Regions from separate parts of the Massilia consociata genome, predicted to be linked through region 4. Evidence: predicted binding sites of a transcription regulator. Region 4 holds the regulator's gene; each other region holds the start of a gene.

The links. The regulator FNR, encoded in region 4, switches genes on or off when oxygen is low (the NO sensors DNR and NnrR bind a similar motif). The targets are predictions, from matches to a motif close to TTGATNNNNATCAA.
Region 1: the regulator FNR is predicted to act here: its motif matches at 1,676-1,689, upstream of ACFFJK_RS13770 (universal stress protein).
Region 2: the regulator FNR is predicted to act here: its motif matches at 2,440-2,453, upstream of ACFFJK_RS02195 (glycine-rich domain-containing protein).
Region 3: the regulator FNR is predicted to act here: its motif matches at 2,627-2,640, upstream of ACFFJK_RS04445 (gluzincin family metallopeptidase).

What each region holds. Positions count from the first base shown of each region.
Region 1 covers NZ_JBHLWP010000013.1:85,531-91,057, forward strand. The annotation lists gene ACFFJK_RS13760 (chemotaxis protein CheA) at 1-507, opposite strand, end outside; gene ACFFJK_RS13765 (protein phosphatase CheZ) at 507-1,373, opposite strand; gene ACFFJK_RS13770 (universal stress protein) at 1,762-2,229, shown strand; gene ACFFJK_RS13775 (response regulator) at 2,373-3,017, shown strand; gene ACFFJK_RS13780 (Crp/Fnr family transcriptional regulator) at 3,483-4,277, shown strand; gene ACFFJK_RS13785 (glycine zipper 2TM domain-containing protein) at 4,399-5,214, opposite strand; gene pdeM (ligase-associated DNA damage response endonuclease PdeM) at 5,312-5,527, opposite strand, start outside.
Region 2 covers NZ_JBHLWP010000003.1:133,558-139,084, forward strand. The annotation lists gene ACFFJK_RS02180 (NAD(P)H-binding protein) at 1-472, shown strand, start outside; gene ACFFJK_RS02185 (hypothetical protein) at 469-696, shown strand; gene ACFFJK_RS02190 (hypothetical protein) at 1,135-1,278, shown strand; gene ACFFJK_RS02195 (glycine-rich domain-containing protein) at 1,329-2,261, opposite strand; gene ACFFJK_RS02200 (sensor histidine kinase) at 2,519-4,333, opposite strand; gene ACFFJK_RS02205 (glutamine--tRNA ligase/YqeY domain fusion protein) at 4,614-5,527, opposite strand, start outside.
Region 3 covers NZ_JBHLWP010000006.1:71,320-76,846, reverse strand. The annotation lists gene ACFFJK_RS04460 (NAD(P)/FAD-dependent oxidoreductase) at 1-46, opposite strand, end outside; gene fdxA (ferredoxin FdxA) at 170-493, opposite strand; gene ACFFJK_RS04450 (protealysin inhibitor emfourin) at 713-988, opposite strand; gene ACFFJK_RS04445 (gluzincin family metallopeptidase) at 985-2,565, opposite strand; gene ACFFJK_RS04440 (polyhydroxyalkanoic acid system family protein) at 2,745-3,026, shown strand; gene ACFFJK_RS04435 (acyl-CoA-binding protein) at 3,066-3,320, opposite strand; gene ACFFJK_RS04430 (FKBP-type peptidyl-prolyl cis-trans isomerase) at 3,568-3,924, opposite strand; gene ACFFJK_RS04425 (EI24 domain-containing protein) at 4,106-4,927, shown strand; gene ACFFJK_RS04420 (competence/damage-inducible protein A) at 4,998-5,527, shown strand, end outside.
Region 4 covers NZ_JBHLWP010000001.1:209,099-214,625, reverse strand. The annotation lists gene ACFFJK_RS00950 (zinc metalloprotease) at 137-1,774, shown strand; gene fnr (fumarate/nitrate reduction transcriptional regulator Fnr) at 1,891-2,652, shown strand; gene ACFFJK_RS00940 (metallophosphoesterase) at 2,707-3,549, opposite strand; gene ACFFJK_RS00935 (VOC family protein) at 3,604-4,032, opposite strand; gene ACFFJK_RS00930 (DUF885 domain-containing protein) at 4,280-5,527, opposite strand, start outside.

The DNA of each region.
Region 1 (5,527 bases), on a different contig from region 4:
GACCCAGTCGAGGCCATCCTCGCCCACGGCAGGTGCAGCCGGAACAGCCACGGCCGGCACGGCAGCAACGGCAGCAGGCGCCGGCGCAAGAGCTGGCGCAGCAGCCGGGGCGCTCGACGCGCCCTTGCCTTCGATCGCGTCCATCAGGATGCGCTCGAGGTCGGCCGGCATCGACGCCAGGCCTTCCGGCGGGGTGCCGTTGTTCAGGTCGTTGAGCTGGTCGGCCACGAAGCCGGACGCCTCCAGTGCCGCTTCGATCGCGAGCGGGGTCACCGGCGCGACGCCTGTGCGCAGCGCGTCGAACAGGTTTTCGGTCAGGTGGCAGGCCGCGACCAGCGCGGGCAGGCCCATGAAGCCGGCGCCGCCCTTGATCGTGTGGAAGGAGCGGAACACCGCATTGAGCGTTTCCTTGTTGTCCGGATCGCGTTCGAGGCGCAGCAAATGTTCTTCAACATTCACTGCAAGGTCCATCGCCTCGACGACGAAGTCCTTGAGCATATCGTCCATTAGAACCCCAGATCGGCGAGAAGATCGTCAACGCTATCCTGGTTCAGCGCCGTGTCCGGCACCGACGGACCCTGCATCAGCGGCACAGGCGCCGGCGGGGTCTCCTTCTTGGCCAGCTTTTCCTTCAGGTCGGCCGGCGCGTGGTCGCGCAGCAGCTGCGCCAGCTCCTGCTCGACCGTCTGGGTGATCTTCACCACCTTCTTGATCAGCTGGCCGGTGATGTCCTGGAAGTCCTGGGCCATCATGATCTCGAGCAGGCGCGCCTTTTCGGCTTCGGTCGCTTCGTTCACGGCGGCGGCAAACTGGCGCGAATCGCCGGCCAGGGCCTTGAACTCGTCCAGGCTCAGCTTGCCCGAGAACAGGTCGGCCCAGCGGTTCTCCATGTCCTTGGCCTGCTTCGACAGCAGGTCCTGGGCCGGCATGCCGTCATCCAGGGTGTTGAGCACCTTGTTGGCGGCCTGCTCGGTCAGCGTGGCCACGTATTCCAGGCGGTCCTGGGCGTCGACGATGGCCGACGAGGCTTCGGTCAGCGCCTTGTCGTAGCCCAGCTCGCGCAGCGAATCGTGCAGCAGGCGGACGATGCCGCCGAGGCGCTCGTACATGCCATGCTCGCTGTCAATGGTGGCGGCCGGCAGCGCCGGGGCGGCGGCCAGTGCGGGCACGGCGGCAGCGGAAGCGGCAACGGCTGGCGCGCTGGATGCGGCCACCTGGTCGAACAGCGACTCGAGGTCGTCCTCGTCGGCGGCTTGCGTAGCGGCCGGTGCCGAGGCCGGAGCCGATTCGGCCGGCGCCGGAGCGGGCGCGTTGGCGCGCTGCGCCGCCACTTCCTCGAATAATGCGTCGAAATCGTCAGCGGCGTCGGTCATAATCCCTGCTTCTCCATGATGTATAAGTTCGCGATGAGCGTGCAATTTGGTCGGTACTGCGACCATCCGGCCGCGCGGCGCGGCATGGAACGGATGGCAAAAGTCTGCATGGGAGTGTAGCAGTGCTGTTGCCTCAGGTAAATGTCGGCGATCAGGACGCAACAAAATGGACAAGGAAACTTAATTCCGCGACAATCAAAACGCACGGTTCCTGATCGTTTACACAAGGGAGGTGTTGTTTTTCGTAATCGCGACGGGCAGTGGTCTTGCTGAGCCTGCACAGTGGAACCCCGGTCGAAAGTTTGATCGAGCTCAACAGTTTGCGTTCTTGCAATCGCCGCCACGCCCTGGACAATCCAGAATGGCGTGGCCATTGGAGGAGTCAACCATGTATCGCAAAATCCTGATCACCACCGACGGCTCGGCCGTGTCGCAGCATACGGCCTGCGCCGGCGTCAAATTCGCGCAACAGATGGGCGCCGAAGTGCTTGCCCTGTTCGTCGCGCCTGATTACCAGTACCCCGTCTATGTGGAAATCATTCCGCCCTCCTATCCGAGCGAAGAGGAATACATCGCCCAGATGCGCCGCCTGGGAGAGGAATACATGGGCAAGATCATGCGCTCGTGTGCCGACGCGAACCTGAAGCATGCGTGCATGACGGCGTTTTCCGACACCGCGGCCCTGAAGATCGTCGACGTCGCCGAGCAGGAAGGCTGCGACCTGATCTTCATGGGCTCGCATGGCCGCAGCGGCTGGGGCCAGTTGCTGCTGGGCAGCGTGACCAACAAGGTGTTGTCGCACACGACCAAGCCGGTGCTGGTGCACCGCCTGATCAAGGAACCGGCAAGCACGTGAAGGCCAGGGCTGCCAACCCACCGTGCATTGGCGGCGCGGAACCGGCCGCGACGGCGTGGCGTTGTGAAAAAAGTACGACAATTTCCCTGTGATTATGTGTTAGCCTGCTCTGGTTACCGCCGCTCGCACCCTGAAGGATAGTTATGATTCGCATTGTCATTGCCGATGATCACACGATCATGCGCGAAGGCCTCAAGCGCATTCTCGACGGGGCGCCGGACATCGAAATCGCCGGCGAAGCCACCAACGGTTTCGAAGTACTGGCCCAGGTGCGCCAGGGCGGCTTCGACCTGCTTCTGCTCGACCTGTCGATGCCCGGCCGCAGCGGCGTCGACCTGATCCGGCAGGTACGCAGCGAAGCGCCCAAGCTCGCCATCCTGATCCTCACCATGCACGAAGAGGAACAATATGCCGTGCGCGCGATCCGCGCCGGCGCCCAGGGCTACCTGACGAAGGAAAGCGCCGGCACCCAGCTGGTGGGCGCGATCCGCAAGGTGGCGTCGGGCCGCCCCTATATCAGTACCGAAGTGGCCGAGCAGCTGGCGCTGAACATCATGGCGCCCAACGAGCAATTGCTCCACAAGCAGTTGTCGGACCGGGAGTTCGAGGTGTTTTCGCTACTCGTCGGTGGAAAATCCATCACCGAGATCGCCAACAGCCTGCATCTCTCGGTCAAGACGGTCAGTACCCACAAGACGCGTATCATGCAGAAGATGGGCATGACCTCCTTGTCCGAAATGGTCCAGTACGCCGTGGCGCACCGCCTCCTGTCGCCGATGAAAGCGTAAGCGACGGCAGCGCTGGCGCGCAGAATGTAGGACAAAGCGTAGGAAACAAAAGGTTTTAGACAGACCACCGCGGTTTTTGTGCCACGCGGTTTTCTCCTTGCGGCGGGGCGCCCTGCCCTGCCCGCCCCCTTCTCCCAGCCTCCCGATACCTCGCCTTCCCTCTGGCGCCGCAGCCCAGGGTCGGACGATTCCTACAAGCCTATCAGCACTCCTACCTACATATTCAGCACCTGCTGATATTCGTGCCGGACTCGTGTTGGCATACTGAATTCAACGTTTCGACTTGCTTGCGATCCAAGTCCCAGCGTGAGCCAGCCTGGCAGGATCAACCTCCCGCAGCGCCGGTTGCCGCTCCGCCCCGAGGTCGCCGATTGAAACACTAGGATTTTTCAACTGGAGATGAGCATGCAGTCCCAGCCACCATCAGAACAACGCAACGTCACCCAGCCGACCATGCATTCGCCCATGGAAGCTGGCCGCCAGCGCCAGGGACGCCTCTGGTCCAACCTCAAGGAAGTCTGTGACCTGCTCCGTATTCCGGCCAGCGTGTCGGTTACCTCGGAAGAATTGCTGTTTCAGCATGTGCAATTCAAGACCGGCCAGCGTGTCCACACCATCGGCCAGGCCTTCGACACCCTGTACATCGTCAACTCCGGCTTCCTGAAAACCGTGCTCATCGACGAGTTCGGTAACGAGCAGGTGCTGAGCTTCCCGATGAAGGGCGACATGCTGGGCGTGGACGGCATCCACACCCGCCACTACGCCTCGGAAGCCGTGGCGCTGTCGGATTGCGACCTGATCCTGCTGCCGTTCAAGAAGCTCACCGCCCTCGGCCGCGTCCATGCCGAACTCGAAAACATGATGTACGGCGTCATGAGCCGCGAGCTGGTGCGCGAGCAGACCATGATCGGCATGCTCGGCGCCCTCTCTGCCGAAGCACGCGTGGCCCGCTTCCTGGTCTCGCTGGCCGACCGCTTCGCCGCGATGGGTTATTCGAGCAAGCTGTTCAACCTGCGCATGACCCGCCACGAGATCGGCAGCTACCTCGGCCTCACGCTGGAAACGGTCAGCCGCACCCTGTCGGCCTTCAACGAGATCGGCCTGATCACCGTCGACCAGCGCACCATCGGCATCAAGGACGCCGAAGCGCTCAAGACCCTGCGCCGCCTGCCGCCCTCGCGTTCCCGCACCAAGGGCAGCGCCAAGCAGAAGGCGGAGCTGGGGCAGCCGGGCGACGACCAGGTGCTGGCAACGGCCTGAGCATGTAAAGACCTATCGTAAAAACAACAAGGCCGGCTCCCGCAAGGGGCCGGCCTTTCTTATTTCTTATATATACGGCTGTGGCGTAGGTGGGCGGGAGACCCGCCACCCTACGAACATCTCACTGGTCCCGCGTCAGCACCCCATTGCTCACGCGCACCCGGTCTCCCATGCGGAAGCCCGGATCGTTCTCGTACTGTAGGGTCTGGGTCGCGCCGCTGGTGCTGTAGCGCACCAACACCTCATAACGCTGGCTGCGGTTCATGTTGCGCTGAATGTTGCGGCCCGCCATGCCGCCTGCGACGGCCCCGGCCACCGAGGCCGCCGTCCGGCCGCTGCCGCTGCCGACCTGGCTGCCGAGCATGCCGCCGACCGCGGCGCCGCCGATCGTGCCCAGGTAGTTGCCATTTTCCGCCACCTCGACCACGTTGACCGCTTCCACGACCGCGCAATTGGTGCAGTAGCGCGCCTGCCGCGCCTCGGTCGTGCGCGCCTCCGCCAGTTCGCCGCGGCGGCTGCGCGGGGCATCCGGCTGTAGCAGCGATTCGCCCAGCACGCTGGTGGCCACTTGGTTGCCCAGGCGCAGGGTCGCGGTCACGCCGCTTTCCGGGCGGATGCGGTCATGGGTACCGATGGTATAGGTGCCCGCATACTGGCCGGGCTCGACTTCGGTGAGGTTCAGGTTGCGGGTCGCGCCGTCGATGCGCAGGCTCGCCATGCCGCCGGGGCTGCCGTACAGGTCGAAGTGCAGCTCGACACCCGGCGTCAGGCGGCGCACTTCTTCCACGTTGAATCCATTGATGACCGGCCCATGGGCGCGACTGTTCTGGTATTGCTGGGCATGCGCATTGGCGCCGTCCAGGACAGCCGGGCCGAGCGTTCCGATGCTCACGAGCGCAGCAGCAAATACGGCGTGCAGCAGGTTGCGGAAATTCATGGCGTCTCCTCGGTTGGCAATGCGGCTCAAGGGCCCGGCTTCACAGCACACTCAGTCATGAGGGAACTTACGCCCCAGCACAAAAGGAGTCAGTTCGCTAACGTACGCAGTGGACGGCGTCGCCGGAGGTGACGTAGATGGTGTCGCCCGCCTCGGGCCGGATCGCGTGTCCGCCGGTAAAGGCGCCGAAGGACGGCAGGATCATGCGCTCGCGCCCGACCACGAAGCACGGCAGGCGCAGCGCGTCGAAGCGGGTCGCCAGCACGTAGGCCGGGTGGATGTGGCCGGCGAGCGCATAGCCTGGCGCACCGCT
Region 2 (5,527 bases), on a different contig from region 4:
CGCGTGGGCGCTGGCCAACGGCACCCGGCTGTCGATCCTGCGCGTGCCCGGCATCTATGCCGGCGACCGCCTGCCGCTCAAGCGGCTGGAGCAGGGCACGCCGGCGTTGCGGCCGGAGGATGACGTGTACACCAACCACATCCACGCCGACGACCTGGCGCGCATCGTGTTGCTGTCGCTGCTGCGCGGACTGCCGGGACGCGTGGTCCACGCGGTGGACGACACGCGCATGAAGATGGGCGACTATTTCGATGCCGTGGCCGACGCCTTCGCGCTGGCCCGCCCGCCGCGCCTGCCGCGCACCGAGCTGGAAGCGGTGGTCACGCCGACGCTGCTGTCCTTCATGTCGGAGTCGCGCCGCCTGGACAACACCCGCCTGAAGCGCGAATTGCGGGCGCGGCTGCGCTTTCCCGATGTCGCGACGGCGCTGGCCGGCGTACAATCACGGCCCCAGGAGGAGAAGCCAGCATGACCTATGAAGAATACCTCGACGAAGTCACCACGCTGATCGTCGAAAAATACGGCGTCCCGGATGCCGCCGCGATCAAGATCGTCGTCGATGCGCAGGACAAGGAATACTTCGTGCCGCACGACGACAAGCCCGGCATGCGCACCCTGGAGCGCGCGCATGCCGATGCCCGCACCCTGTACCAGGCCAGCGGCCTGGCCAAGGCCGGGGCAGGCAAGAAGAAATAAGGCTGCGAATCCGGCACGATTCAGCCAGAAAATTTAGCCCGACGAGTCGATCGACTTCACATCGGCCACCCGCGCCGCCGGGTGGCTTCCCCCCATGCGTCCGTGTCCCGGCTCCACCGGAAGGATGCACATCGCCGCACCCTCGGCTCTTCAAAAACGTCCCCGTCTTGCGCAACAAGCAAGCGCACTGTGTATCATTTCGCCCCTGGCGAAAAAAGCCACATAAACGATGCCGTTTCGGCAGCGTGTGCAAATTTTCCACGATAGATCACGAAAAGTGACAAATAATTAATATTCCTGAAAGAAGCCAAGATGCCCATCAGATGACTGCCGCCGGGAGCGGAGTACGACCCCAACCGCGTCCTTGACGCCCTGATCGCCAGGCTGCGCCTGAAGAACGATGCCGCGCTCTCGCGCGTGCTCGAAGTGGCGCCGTCCGTGATCAGCAAGATCCGCCATAACACGCTGCCGATCGGAGCAACGCTCTTGTTGCGCATGCATGAGGTGAGCGAATTCAGCATTCGCGAACTGCGCGAACTGATGGTCAGGCCGGACGAGGTGGTGGAGCCGCTCGCGGCGTGAATGAAAAAGGCCGGTACGGCCTGTCGCCATACCGGCCTTCGACGGGGGAGTCAGGCTGCGTGCGCCAGTTCCTTGCCCGGTGCGGCGCAAGGTTCCGCGGCATCGGACTGCGGCTGCTTTCCCGGCGAGGAGCAGAATGCGTACGCTGCGGCGTTGGCGGCGTCATGCGGCGCTCCCGGCGCGGTACAGTAAGCATACGCGGCGTCGGCGGCCTGGGCGGGTACACCCGGCGACGTGCAATATGCATACGCGGCGGCGTTGGCAGCTTCGCGTGGCATTCCCGGCGAGGTGCAGTAAGCATACGCGGAGTTGACAGCTTGGCGCGGCACTCCCGGCGAGGTGCAGTAGGCGTATGCGGCATTGGCAGCTTCGCGTGGCATTCCCGGCGCGGTGCAGTAGGCGTACGCGGCAGCGTTGGCAGCCTGGCGTGGCGTTCCCGGGGCAGTGCAGTAGGCATATGCGGCGTTACTGGCCTGGCGTGGCGTTCCCGGTGCGGTGCAGTACGCGTATGCTGTGTTGGCGGCTTCGCGTCGCTCTCCAGGCAGTTTGTACCATGCGCTGATGTCGAGGCGCTTGCTGTCAGACGTGTTCCAGGCGGCGTAGGGGACAGCTGCGGCGCCGAATTCCGCTTCATAGATTTCGCGCATGCGTTCGCCGGCGGCGACGTGATCGCTGTCGTTCGCACTGGCGCCGATGCCGACGTAAGGATAGTGGTGCAGGAAGTAGCCGAATACGGCGGCGCAGTCGCGTGCGTACTTCATCGTGTCGAGGATGTGGTAATGCCAGAAGGTGTCCACGTCGACAGTCGGCGAAGCCTCTGCGTTGGGGTATTTCTTCATCAGGAACAGGAAACGGCGGTATTCGGTTTCCACTGCGTCTGCGCGCAATGCGGACCAGCCTTCGCCGGATTCCACATGCATCAGTTTCATTTTAATCGGGGCAAGGTCAAGTGCTTGGAACGCTGCGAATTCATTGGTCGACATGATGATCACCTTTTGTTTTGGACGATTTATGTAGGCATTTCTTATTCCCTAGTTTTTGGTGCTGCGGTACTCCAGAAACTTCCTCCTGAGTATGTGGTTCGCGTTAATCGGAAGCCAAGAAGAGCGTCTTGACCGGTGGCAGTGATAACAATTGTCCTGCGCGAGGTCAGTGTTAATGTTGAGCTCTGTCAAGTAAGGAACTGCTGTGCGGAAACGCTACAACAATTGATACGAATCGTTGACGGTTCGCGCGTGCGTCAAGCCAGCGCGGACAGCGTGAAATCGTTGTCCTGGGCGGGCAGGGGACGTGGTCCTGTCCCGCCTTCGCCTACCGGAATCGTGACGACGATCGTGGTGCCGGTATCGGGGCCGCTGCTGATCGAGAAGCTGCCGCCGAGGATGTTGACGCGCTCCTCGATGCCCACCAGGCCAAAGGAACCGTTTCGGTTGCGGCTGCCCGGCTGCATGCCGACGCCGTTGTCGCGGATCGTCATCGTCAGCATGTCGGCATGCTGGTGCAGGTCGATCCGTACCTTGCTTGCGCGCGCGTGCCGGGCCACGTTGTTGAGCGATTCCTGCAGGATGCGGAACAGGGCGGTGGCGCAGTGGTCGTCGAGGTAGTGTTCGGCTTCGTCCTCGACCAGCTCGCATTCGATGCCGGTGCGGCGCGCGAAGTCGGTCACCTGCCAGTCCACCGCCGCGTTCAGCCCGAGGTCGAGCACGTTAGGGCGCAAGTCATTGATGATCTGGCGCACGCTGCGGATCGTCACATTGATCTGGCGTACCGTCGCGCTGGCGCGCTCGTGCAGGTGGCCATGGCGCTCGCGCGTACGGTTGGCGAGGAACTCCGCCTCGATCTTCAGCGCCAGCAGGTTCTGCGCGAGCTCGTCGTGGATCTCGCGCGCAATGCGCTTGCGCTCCCCTTCCTTGATCTGTTCCGCATGCGCAGCCAGCAGGCGCAGCTTTTCGTTGGTGGCCTGCAGCTTGGCCTGGCTGGCGCGCAGCTCGCGCGTCATGTCCTCGGCCATGCGCAGGGCCGAACGGCGCGAAGTGGCCATGGTCTGGAACAGCGCGTAGAGCAGGGCGGTGCTGAGCGTGCCGGCAAGCGCGGCCAGCCAGGGATAGAAGAGGTCGAAGCGGGTGTACAGTGCCGACTTGGCGATGCTGAAATCGGCGCGCCACTGGCGCTGGTTGAATTCGATCGGCAGGCTGGCCCTCAGCATGCCGGCGTCGTCGCGCATTGATGGTCGGACTTTCGCCGCTGCATGGCTGTCGTAGAGGACCGCGCTGGGCCGGTGTTCGCCCGGCTCCGGCGGCACATCGCTGAGGTCGGTGAGGACCAGGCGCGCGCCCTTGACCAGGAATCCCTCGAGTATGCCGTTGACCATTTTGTTGACACCGAAACCGATACCGACGGAGCCGATGTAGGCGGCGCGGCGCTGGGCGACGGTGCCGAGCGGCATATTGCTGCGGTACACCGGCAAGCGCATTGCGAGGATGTTCTGCTTCGGACCAGAGGGTATGTTGACGCGAATGCCCGAGGCGGCAATGGTATTGTTGTCGCGCGCCTCTGCCGCCGTGCGTCGGGCGTAGCTGCGCGCTTCCAGATCCAGGCCGAGCTTGTCGAGCGATTCCGGGATGGCCGGTTCCATGTAGACGATGATCGTGTAGCTGTCGCGGCCTGGTACGGGACGCAGCTCCCTGGTTGGCTCGGGCATGCCATATTGACGCAGGCGGCGGCGCACGTCGGCTTCCACCGCCGACAGTTCGGCCGGGCCGACGGTGCGCGCATAATTCATGGCCTCGATGCCTGGGAAGTTGCGGGGCGTGTCGAGCTGCTCGACGTAGTGGCGGAAATCGTCGGCGCTGGCTTCCGGATTCGCGTGAAACAGCCCGGCCGTGCCGCGCAACACGTTGGTATAACTCTTGATGCGGGCGTCGATCGCGTACTGCGCGGCGCGTGCCATGCCGCGGAAACGCTCCTGGGCATCGCTCTCGATGGCCTCGGCGGTGACCAGGTACAAGGCGGTGCCGACTGTTACCGACAGCAGCGCGCCAGTCAGGAGGGTCATCGGCAGCGCAGCCAGTCTGGAAGGGGGGCGGCGTGAAGACATGGTCCAAAGTCTCGCTTGCGAAAGGGTACGCGTCGCGATAATGCGACACACATTCATACGCTAAGCGTCTTCAGACCACGAAGTACCTATCAGATTGGATAGGTTTACCAGAAAACCAACGGGACTTGTGAGGTGGAAACCTTCCTGCCGGTTGAATTTGTTGCTGGAAGAAACCATCAGCTCTTCTGTAGGAAAGAGCTGATGGTTCAGGGAAAGTTTACTTGTCCCTTGTTTCCGTTTATTTACCCCAGCTGTCCTTCAGCGTGGTCACGCGGTTGAACACCGGCTTGCCCGGCTTCGAGTCCACGCGGTCGGCCACGAAGTAGCCGTGGCGCTCGAACTGGAAGCGCTGCTCGAGCATCGCATCCTTCAAGCCCGGCTCCAGGTAGGCGGTCACGGTTTCGAGGGCGTTCGGGTTGAGCGCGGCCTTGAAATCCTTGCCGCCGGCGTCCGGCTGCGGCTCCGTAAACAGGCGGTCGTACAGGCGCACCTCGGCCTCCAGGGCGGTGGCGGCGCTGACCCAGGTGATGTTGCCCTTGACCTTGTAGTTGTCCGCGCCCGGCGTGCCCGACTTCGAATCCTCGAAGTACTTCACGTGCACGGCCGTGACCTTGCCGTTCTCGTCCTTGTCGAAGCCGGTGCACTCGACCACGAAGCCGTACTTCAGGCGCACGCGCGCGCCCGGCTGGTCGCCCACGGGCGGGGTGAAGCGGTGGTAGCCCTTGGTCGGGGTTTCCAAGAAGTCTTCCTGCTCGATCCACAGCTCGCGGGTGAACGGGAAGGTGCGCACGCCCCATTCCGGATGGTGCGGGTGGACCGGCGAGGTGCACTCGACCGACTCGCCTTCCGGGAAGTTGTCGACGATGAGCTTGAGCGGACGCAGCACGGCGATCGCGCGCGGCGCCTTCGGGTCGAGGTCGTCGCGCAACGCGCCTTCCAGCGTGCTCATGTCGATCCAGCCGTCGGCCTTGGACACGCCGATGCGCTCGCAGAACAGCTGGATCGACTCCGGCGTATAGCCGCGGCGGCGCAGGCCGACGATGGTCGGCATGCGCGGATCGTCCCAGCCCGTCACCACACCCGTATCCACCAGCTCGCGCAATTTGCGCTTCGACGTCACGACGTAGGTCAGGTTCAGGCGCGCCATTTCGT
Region 3 (5,527 bases), on a different contig from region 4:
TGTTGGGAGCGATGCTGCCCGCTTCGTGGGAGGCACTGATAGTCATGCTTAACTTTCTGTGGATATGGGAATGAGTGGGACGATGGCCGCTAGTGTGCCATGGTTGACGAACGTGCGCAGGCGATGGGCCCGGATGGGCCCGGCCGCGCATGCGCGGCGCCCGCGTGGATCAGCGGGCCAGCTGGTCCAGCTTGTCCTTGACGTCTTTCCACTCTTCGGCGTCTGGCAATGCCGGCTTGGTCTTGGTGATCGACGGCCAGAAGCGCGCGAGTTCCGCGTTCAGCTTGATGAATTGCTGCTGGTCCGACGGCACGTCTTCTTCCGCGTAGATCGCATTCACCGGGCACTCGGCCACGCAGACGGCGCAGTCGATGCACTCGTCGGGATCGATGGCGAGGAAATTCGGGCCTTCCCGGAAACAATCTACCGGGCATACATCGACGCAGTCGGTGTAGCGACAACGGATGCACGATTCGGTGACAACGTGGGTCATAACAGTCCTATTAGTTGGTGGAGTGTCGCGTCGCCGGGGCACCGTGCACCTTTCGAGGTGCCCGACGAGTGGGCCGGCCGGACATGGCAAAGCACTGTATTTTAGGGCAATTCGGGTTTTCCTTCAAATTGGGCTTATACACAATATATATAAGCAAATGTGGAGTGCACTTGCCGATGCAACAATCCCGGGGCGCCGCCGACGCACCGGGATTGCCCTTCAGGCACTGCTGCGCAGCCGGTCCAGCAGGGCCTGCCAGTCGCCCCCGCTGCCGTCCTCGCGCACGAACACGGTGTGGCAGCGCCGGCCGTCCTCCACCGTGATTTCCCAGCGCGGCATGTCGGCGCCGACCGCGCAGGCGGGAGCGCTCGAAAAGAAATCGAGCCGGCCCAGCAGGTCTTCGATCTCGCCGCCGTCGGCACGGGCGGCGGTATCGAGGTCGTAGGCTTCGGCCAGGCCGGCGAAACCGCCACAGGCGCGGGCGCTGATCTTCATGACTCTTCCGCAAAGCCGCCCACCGCGGCCACCGGGACAGCCGCCACCGGCACCACCGCCACCGCCGGCATCACGCATTCGCCGAGGCGGCCGTTGGCGGCGCACCAGCGCGCCAGCGCCTGCGCTTCCAGGTCGAGCACCCGGTCGGCCTTGTAGTACTCGGGCAGGTTCATGGTGCCGCAGCAGGTGCGCCGGTCCTGGCGCGCGCCCGGCGCGTCGCATACCTTGGCCGCGAGCGGGGTGCAGGCCAGGCCGGCCAGCGACGCGGTAGTCGCGTCCGGCAGCTCGACCACGTCGCGGCGCGCGAACTGGTTGCGCACGAAGGCCGCGTAGATGTCCGGCTTGCCGTCCTCGCCCAGGATGCGCAACATCTGGTTGACCACGTCCACGTAGGTCGCGGCCCTGTCGGGCGCGGCGATGAGGGCGCGCAGCAGCAGGCCGCGCAGGTAGGCGGCCACTCGATGCAGGACCGCGGCGTCGTCGTCGAGGGCCGGGTTGCGCTCGTGGGCGAACATGTCCGCCAGGATGTCGTACACGGCGCCGGTGAACACCTGCGAGATCGCGTGCACCTGGGTGCCGGCCTGGCCGAGCGTGAGGTCGTTGTCGGCGTTGCGCAGGCCGGTAGGATTGCCCAGGGCCAGCCCGAACTGCTCGGCGACGTCGACCAGGAAGTTCTTGTCGTGCAGCTGCGCCTTGGTCTGGGCGACCACGGCCTCGCACTGGTCGAGCTGCGACAGCGCCAGGAAGATCGCGGTCAGGTCGCCGAAGGCTTCGTGCAGGCCGCCGGTCTGGGGCGGGGCGTCGGCCAGCAGCCACTGCGGCTTGAGCCCGTCGAGCACCGCATGCGCGGTCTCGTGGGCCACGATGTCGAAGGAACGGCAGGTGTACACGCGCGCTGCTTCATCCGTCTTCGTATCCGCCATCGCACCTGTCTTTTCGTTCATCTTTTGTCCGATGGGGATGAAATCGCCGAACTTCAGGCAGGCCTGGTTGCGGCTGTAGAACGCGTTCATCACGTTCGGCAGGCCGTGGGGAAAGATGCTCAGCGGGCGCGTATCCATGCTGGTGTTCCACTGCCAGGGCAGCGGCATGTCGATGCCGGCCGCGCCCAGCGAACGCTGGTACATCGTCAGGGTCTGGCGCACCACGGTGAAGGTGTGCACCGCATCGAACTGCGGGGTGTCGGGCTGGGTGACGAAGTCGCCGAAGGCGTTCGGCTCCACCGGGTCGATGCCCGGCACGCCCGCCGCGATGCGGGCGTCGCGCGGCCCGGCCAGCACCGCGCCCGGCAGGTAGGCGCGGCGGGTGCCGATCTCGCCGACCGACGGGTCCTGCTTCCACATCAGCACGCGTGCTCCCATGGCGTGCGGCAGCGCAGGGGGCTCGACGTGGGCCTCGTCGTCGACTCCTGCGCCGGACGGTTCCGGCTTTCCATCCGGGCCGGCCGGCTGCTCGAGAAGCCGGGCGGTACGGTGCTGCTGAAGATAGGGGGCGCTGGGCGTGGGGATGAAGCGGACCGGCGGCTGGCCATGCTCGGGTGTGGCCAGTTCGTCCGGCAAGAGGGCACCTGGTTCCATGACGGCTCCTTGCGAAATGTCGGGCGGCGCTCTCATGTTGGCGCGCCCTGCGGCGCGAGCATTGACTATAGTCAATTGATTTGGATCGGAGCCGAAGGCATCGCTGGACTGGCCTAGTCTGCTTCCAACTGGCATCATGGCGGATTGTCTCGCAACGATTTAAGGAAGGATCAGCCGGAATGTCGGAAATTAGCATCATCCAGGAACACAACCTGAGCCCCGAACAGGCGCGCACGGCGGCCCAGCAGGTGGCGCAGCGGATTGCCAGCGAATATGGCCTGGAATGCAAGTGGGATGGCGACGTGTTGCGCTTCGGACGCAGCGGCGTGGAGGGGGCCCTGACCCTGGAGGACCAGCGTGCCGCGATGCGGATTCGCCTGGGATTCTTCATGGGCGCATTCGCCTCGGCCATCGAAGCCAAGGTGGCGGAAAAGATGCGCAAGGTGTTCGTGCCGGCCTGAACCGGCACCGGCCGCCGCAGGGCGGCGGCCAGGAGGGTATCAGCCCTTCAGTTCCTCGATCAGGTCGATGTACTGCTGCATGGCGTCTTCCTGCGAGGTGCCCTTCAGGTTGGCCCAGGCATCGTACTTGGCGCGGTTGACGAAGTCGGTCATGCCCGGGCGCTCGCCGGTGACGTCGCCGCTCGAGCCCTGCTTGTACAGCGCGTAGATCTTCAGCAAGGTCATGTTGTCCGGGCGTTCCGGCAGATTCTTGGATTCGGCCTGGGCCTGGGCGAACTGTTCCTGCAAGCTCATGAATACTCCTGTGTTGGTTGCGTTGGCAATGTGGTAAGACAGGAGAAGATCTTAGCGCAGGAGGGGCGCGTCCACCGCCAAACGGGGCGAACTTTAGAGGAAATGCTCGGCTGTAGGCGTGATCTGGTCCAGTGGGCCAGATCACGCTTCGCCGATCGCGCGTCCAACGTATTCGAGCAGATGCGGCGCGTCTGATCACACGCTGGTTGAACGCGCGCACGGCAAAGCCGTGCACCCTACGCGTTGCTTAAACGGCCAGCAGTTCCACGTCGAAGATCAGGGTGGCGTTCGGCGGGATCACGCCGCCGGCGCCGCGCGCGCCGTAGCCGAGGCTGGCCGGGATGGTCAGGCGGCGCTGGCCGCCGACCTTCATGCCCTGCACGCCTTCGTCCCAGCCGCGGATCACGTGGCCGGCGCCCAGTGCGAACTGGAACGGGTCGTTGCGGTCCTTGCTCGAATCGAACTTGGCGCCCTGGCTGCCGTCGTCGTTGCGCAGCCAGCCGGTGTAGTGGACGGTGACGTGCTGGCCGGCTTTCGCCTCGGCGCCGGTGCCCGGGACGGTGTCTTCGTACTGCAGGCCGGAATCGGTGGTAATGGTGGACATGGTCTTCCTTGTTGTTCGGGGTTGAGCGGCGATTGTAGTGCAAGGTTTGTCAAAGCGCCATCGAGGGGCGTGTCGCGCGTCCCTGCGGCGCTGCCTGCGATGTGGGTAGAATGGCAAACCAGGATTCCCGACAAGGAGCATGGATGCCACGTGTTTTTGACCCGACCCGCCCGGTGCCGCCATGAAGGGCGTCGGCACCGCCTACCGGCGCGCCCTGCGCGCCCAGTTCTCGCGCCGCATGCTGCTGCTGTCCGGCGCGCCGCTGGCGCTGTCGCTGCTGCTGTGGGGCGCGCTGCTGTGGACCGGCCTGCAGCCGCTGCTCGACTGGCTGCACGGCGCCTTCGCGCAGTACGAGATCTTCCAGTCGAGCAGCAATGTGCTGTCCATGCTCGGCCTGGGCGTGCTGAAGGTGATGGTGGTGCCGCTGGTGGCCATCGCGCTGCTGCTGCCGCTGATGATCGGCTCGGCGCTGCTGTTCATGGGCGTGATCGCCATGCCCGTGATCGAAGGCCACGTCGGCAGGACACAGTACCCGAAGCTGGAGAAGAAGCAGGGCGGCTCCTTCCTCGGCAGCGTCGCCATCAACGTCGGCAGCACGACGGTGTTCGCGGTGCTGTGGCTGCTGACGCTGCCGCTGTATGCGGTGCCGCCGGTGGCCTGGCTGGTGCAGGCCTGCCTGTGGGCCTGGGTCACCTCGCGCGTGATGAGCTACGACGCGCTGGCGGCGCATGCCAGCCCGGACGAGCGGCGCGCATTGATGCGCCACCACCGTGGCGCGCTGCTGGCGATCGGTTTCGCGTCCGGCCTGGCCGGCGCGCTGCCCGGCATCGCGTGGATGGGAGGCGCGGTGCTGTCGATCGTGCTGTTCCCGTTCCTGGCGATGCTCTCGCTGTGGTTGTACGTCATGATCTTCCTGTTCGCCGGGCTCTGGTTCCAGTATTACTGCCTGGGTGCGCTGGAAGAGCTGCGCGAGACCGGATTGGCGCCGGCGGGGCAGGCATGAACCGCGGCCTGAAGCGCGGGCCGCAAGCGCAGGCTGTGGCACACTGGCCCGGCATGCACGAGGAGGAGACATGGAATTCGGCCTGATCGTCGTCGGCGACGAGATCCTGTCCGGCAGGCGCCAGGACAAGCATTTTGCAAAAGTGGTCGAGCTGCTCGGCGCACGCGGCCTGCAGTTGGCCTGGGCCGAGTTCGTCGGCGACGACCCGGGGCGCCTGACCGCGCTGCTGCGGCGCAGCTTCGCAGGCGGAGACATCGTGTTCTCCTGCGGCGGAATCGGCGCCACGCCGGACGACCACACGCGCCAGTGCGCGGCCGCGGCGCTCGGGCTGCCGCTCGTGCTGCACCCGGAAGGGCGCGTCAATATCGAAGAGCGCATCAGGGAAACGGCGAGGGAAGCCGGCCACGAGCCGGATTTCGGTGCGCCCGACAACCTGCAGCGCCTCAAGATGGCCGAGTTCCCCGAAGGCGCCGGCCTGATCCCCAATCCCTACAACCGCATCGCCGGCTTCACCGTCGCCCATCATCACTTCGTGCCGGGCTTTCCCGTGATGGCCTGGCCGATGATCGAATGGGTGCTCGACGCCCATTATCCCCATTT
Region 4 (5,527 bases):
CGCTGACCGCGAGCACACCGGACATCGCGTGGAGCGAGGACATCCTGCTCCATGCCGACTGCCTGGTCGTGAACCCGTGCTCGCTGCCTTCCCCCTTGCCCTGCTCCCCCCTGCCGCACTCTACAAAGGAGAACCCATGTCGCCGAACGATCGTCTCGACAGCAGTACAGTGATGGCCCTGGACGAACCCGCGCAGCCCGCCGGATCGTCCGCCTTCCCGACCGCCTGGGCCGAGGTCCATGCACAGGCCGACGCGGCCTTGCTGCAACCCGCACTCCAGGGGAATGGCTTCACCTACCGGCATGACTGGGGCGCCCGGCGCGGCCAGGTGGTGCTGCGCCTGAACTGGGGGGACGTCACCCCGCGCTCGCGCGTGTTCGTATCGGTCGCCGAAGGGCTTTCCGGCGGGCCGGAAACCGGCAAGTTCATCGGCGCAGCGCGCTACACCGTGCACAACGTGGCCCCGCGCGCCGGGGGCGTCGACATCTGGGTGAACATCGAATGGAGTACGGATCTTTTGCTCTACGCCGATTACCTGGTGGTCAACCCGGCCGACGTCACCACCAGGACGGTCCAGGTCACGGTGCACCGCCACAGCAGTGTCCCCCTGAGCGACGCCGAGGCCGACCGCATCCTCGCCGACATGGGCACCATCCTGCAGAGCGACGACTCCCCTGCCGACGTGGCGACCCCGGTGCGGTTCGTGCGCAACGGGGCGGTGCGGGTCCTGCCGCCGACGGTCGCGGGCACGATCCAGACCCAGGCCGAATGGACCACCTTGATGACCGCCGGCACCGGGATCAAGGTGGTCCAGGCGATCCGCTGGTGCGGCGGCCCGGGCGACAGCATCATCGGCTGCGCACCGGTCGGCAGCCCGTCGGTCAACCTGGCCGTGGTCCGCTTCACGCCTGGCCAGGAGGGCATCCTCTGGGCCCACGAGTACGGCCACAACGCGGGCAACGGCCACCGCACGGACGACCCCCGGGCCCTGATGTATCCCGCCATCGGTCCGGACCACAACGTGGTCAACAACGCCGAAGCGGAGCGCTTCCTGAGCGGCCCGACCGCGGCGACCGGCAAGGTGCTGCCCGCAAGCGGCTGCTGCTGCGACGGCGAAGCGATCCAGCCGCCCCGGGATGTGCGCGACTTCGTTTCCCTGCACTGGATCGAAGGGGTGCCCTACGAGGCCGCGTCGCGCTATACCGAGGACGACGCCCGCCGCCTGCTGGCATGGCTGGTCGACGAACCGGAACAGCACGAGGAGTTCCTGCCGCAGATCGTGAGCACGCTCTGCTTCATCGGGAGCGAGGTCGCGGTGCAGCCGCTGATCGACTTCGTGCGCAGCCCGCGGTCCGGGCGTGCGGTGTTCAATGCGAAGAATGCCGCACTGGTCCGGCTCGGCGACCTGGTCAACAAGTCCGGCAGCAGGGCCGCCCTGGACTTCCTTGCCGGCGTCGCGGCCGGGATGGACGCGGCCAAGGCCCTGGCCGCGCCCCAGGCGTCGGCGGCCAAGGCCGAAGCCGCTGCGGCAGGCGTCACGGCGCCGGGCATCGACGCGCTGGGGGCAGAACTGGCCGTGTCCGCGACCTTCGGCCTGTCGCTGGCGGGCACGCCGGAAGCGGAGCAGGCCATCGAACGCCTGATCGACGACCCCGACGCCTTTGCCTCCGTGAACCAGGCGGCGGTGGAGGCGGCGGAGATCTGCCGGACCGTCCGTGCCCGGGGCCAGCGCGAGTACTACCGGATGAAGGCAGAACACAGGAACCACCTGTAGCACGCCGCCGTGGGCGGGCGCCCGGCCGGCAGCGGCGGGCGCCTGCCCCACGGCGCTTATGCGCCGCCTGCCTGCCGCTTGTCTATAATGGCTGCGTCCGCACTACCTTTTCCGCCATGAACCAACCCATGTCGCTCCCGGGCACGCCACCGGTCAGCATCCAGGCCCTCAAGACCAGCTGCAGCGCGTGCAGCATGCACCAGCTGTGCCTGCCCATGGGGCTGGAAGACGCCGACATCAACCGGCTCGACCAGATCATCGGCCGCCGCCGCCGGCTCGCGCGCGACGAGCGCCTGTACCAGATGGGCGAGCCGTTCGGCAGCCTGTACGCCGTGCGCTTCGGCCACTTCAAGACCTACCAGGTCAACGCGGCCGGCGAAGCCCAGATCACGGGCTTCCAGATGGCGGGCGAATTGCTGGGCATGGACGCCATCAGCGGCACCCACCACTGCGACGCGGTGGCGCTCGAGGACAGCGAAGTGTGCGAGATTCCGTTCTCACGCCTGGAAGAACTGTTCGGCGAGGTGCCGGCGCTGCTGCGCCACTTCCACCGCATCATGAGCCAGGAAATCACGCGCGAGCAGAACGTGATGCTTCTACTAGGCAACATGCGCGCCGAGCAGCGCTTCGCCGTGTTCCTGGTGAACCTGTCGGCGCGCTACGCCGCGCGCGGCTACTCGCCGACCAGCTTCCAGCTGCGCATGTCGCGCGAGGATATCGGCAACTACCTCGGGCTCACCATCGAGAGCATCAGCCGCCTGCTGTCGCGCTTCAAGAAGCAGGGCTGGATCCAGGTCGACAAGCGCGAGGTCACGCTGCTCGACCCGGCGAAACTGAAGGCCGTGGCGGCGGGCACGGACGTCTGCAGCCCGGCCTGACACGGTCGAACGGCATGGCCGTCCTTCCGTCCATCGCGCCATGTGCGCAGCAGCTCAAAGCTCGATGACGAGTCCCGGCCGAAAGGCCTCCTGCTCGCCCTTGCTGAGGTAGCCCAGCGGATTGGCCACCACGCGGCAGGACCACGCCTTGCCGCCCTTGCCTCCCTCCTCACCCCGCACCACGTAGTCGTTGGCGCAGTGCAGGTGGCCGTGCATCCACACGTCGGCCAGCGGGAACAGGTCGTCCATCGCGTTGCAGAAGCCTGCGGTGCCGGGCGTCAGGCCGTAGCGCGGGTCGGCGCTTTGCAGGCTCGGGGCGAAGTGGGTCACCGCCACCGTGACGCCGTCGAAGGGCGTGGACAAGGCCTCGCGCAGCCAGGCCTGGCACGCGAGCGACATGGTGCGGATGCCTTCGGCCAGCACCGGCGCGCCGTCCTTCAGCGTGGTGTTCTTGGACAGGTAGTAATTCGCCGCGCGGAACGCCTTTTCGCGCCGCTGCAACTGCTTCGTCAGGTCCTGCTCCTGCACGGCCAGGGCGTCGAAGTCGCTCCACAGGGTAGTGCCGACGAAGCGCACGTGGCCGATGGCCAGCGTCTCGCGGTCCAGCCATTCGATGCCGAGGCGTTCGCAGGTGGCGCGCAGGCGCATGTAGGCCTCGTCGAACTCGAGGCCGTCGAACTCGTGGTTGCCGGGGATGTACAGCACGCGGGCACGCGGTGCGCCCTCGCGCAGCGGCGAGAAGCGTTCCAGGCCGAAGTCGAGGGACGCCAGCCGGGAACCCGACTGGTAGGAGCCGATGTCGCCCGCCAGGACGACGATGTCGGTATCGTCCTGGATCAGCGGCACGAAGTGCGGGTAGCGTTCGAGGTGCAGGTCGGAGAAAAGCTGGATGCGCATGGTCGACGAGTATAGCGGCTTTCGCCGCCGCGCCGCGCCGCCTGCTCCGGTTGCCTAGAACGTCACGCGCACGTAGGGCGCGCTCTGCCTCGCCTCGCCGTGGTGAACGGCTTCGATGTTGTTGCCGTCCGGGTCGAGCACGAAGGCGCCGTAGTAGCCGGGGTGATAGGCGCGCTCGCCGGGGCGGCCGTTGTCCCTGCCGCCGGCCTTCAGGGCCGCGTAGTAGAAGGCATCGACCATCTTGCGGTCGCGCGCCTGGAAGGCCAGGTGATGGCGCCCGGTGAGCACGCCTTGCGCCGCCTCGCTGTCGCGGCTGGAGATGAACAGCTCGTCGGCCCAGAAATAATCCTCGCCCGAGCCGCCGAGCGGGATGCCCAGCACCTCGAATACGGCGCTGTAGAACCTGCGTGAAGCAGGCAGGTCGCGCACCACCAGCTGGATGTGGTCGATCAGGCGCCCGCGGTAGATCTCGTTTGTTTCCATGGTGTGCTCCTGCGAAGTCCGTCGTGAAAGTCGATCGTGGGAACCGAGCAGCTTCCCGGCAGTATAAAAGCAAAACCCTGTCACGACAACGGCTGCTTCGCGGACATTACCGCCTGCCTCAGCGCCAACGTTATCGCCAAACGGCGGGAAGCTTGCCCCGTCATGCCTCCCGCACCGATCGATGCATGCAGACCGCAGGCCGGTGGCGCCGGCACGCATGCCGGCACCACCGGACCGTCTCAAGGCCTTACGCCTTCTTCTGGCGCGCGATCCAGCCGTCCACCAGCTCGCCCAGCACGTCCAGCGGCACCGAGCCGGCGCCCAGCACCAGGTCGTGGAAGCCCGCGAGCGAGAACTTCTCGCCCAGTTCCTTCTTCGCCTTCTCGCGCAGGTCGATGATGCGCAGCATGCCGATCATGTAGGCGTTGGCCTGGCCCGGCCAGGCGACGTAGCGCTCGACTTCCTGGGCGCCGATGCCGTAGTCGATCGCCTGCTGGCGGGTCCAGCCCTTCGAGTGCAGGCCGGTGTCGACCACCAGGCGGCGGGCGCGGAACAGTTCCGAACCGAGCGCGCCCAGCAGGCCCGGCACGTCGCCTTCGTACCAGTTCTGCTCCACCGCCAGGCGCTCGGTGTACAGCGCCCAGCCTTCGGCGTGCGCGCTGCCGCCGCTGAAGATGCGCTGGCTGCGGAACTTCGGGATGCCGGTCAGTTCCTGCTGGATCGCCAGCTGGAAGTGGTGGCCCGGCACGGCTTCGTGGTAGGCCAGGCTGCGCATGCGGATCATGTCGAAGGTCGGGCCGCGCAGCGGCACCCAGAAGATGCCCGGACGGGTGCCGTCCGGCGCCGGCAGCGTGTAGTGGGCGGCGGCCGACGGCTCGGTCAAGGGCGGCACGCGGCGCACGTCGACCGGGGCGCGCGGCTTCAGGTTGAACAGCGGGGCGCTGCGGCGCTCGGCGTCCTTCACCATCTCGAGGTAGCTGGCGATGATGGCCGGGCGCGGGTCGCCCTCGCCTTTCGGCTGGAAGCGGGCGTCGAGCTGCTTCATGCGGGTCTCGATGTCGCCCTCGGTCAGGCCGAGCGAGCGCAAGTGGCGGTCCATCTCGCCTTCGATGCGCGCCACTTCGCGCAGGCCGATCTCGTGGATCTCGTTCGGCGTGAGCTTGGTGCTGGTGAAGTTCTCGACCGCGCGCGCATAGGCGGCGGCGCCGTTCGGCAGGCGCGAGATGCCGGCCACGTCGCCGGTCTTCGGGTGGATCTCGGCCAGGAAGTCGCGCACGCGGCTGTAGGCCGGACGGATGCGCTCCTCGACGATGCGGGTCGCGCGCGCGATCGCGGCGCTGCGCGCGGCCGGGCTCAGGCCTTCGATCTTCTCGGTGCGCTGCGCCAGCGAGGTCACCAGCACGTTTTCCGGCGCGGCCGGCTTGAGGAAGGTGTCGACCTGGAACTGGGCGCGCTCGAGGATGAAGCGCGGCGGGATCAGGGACTTGGCGGCGGC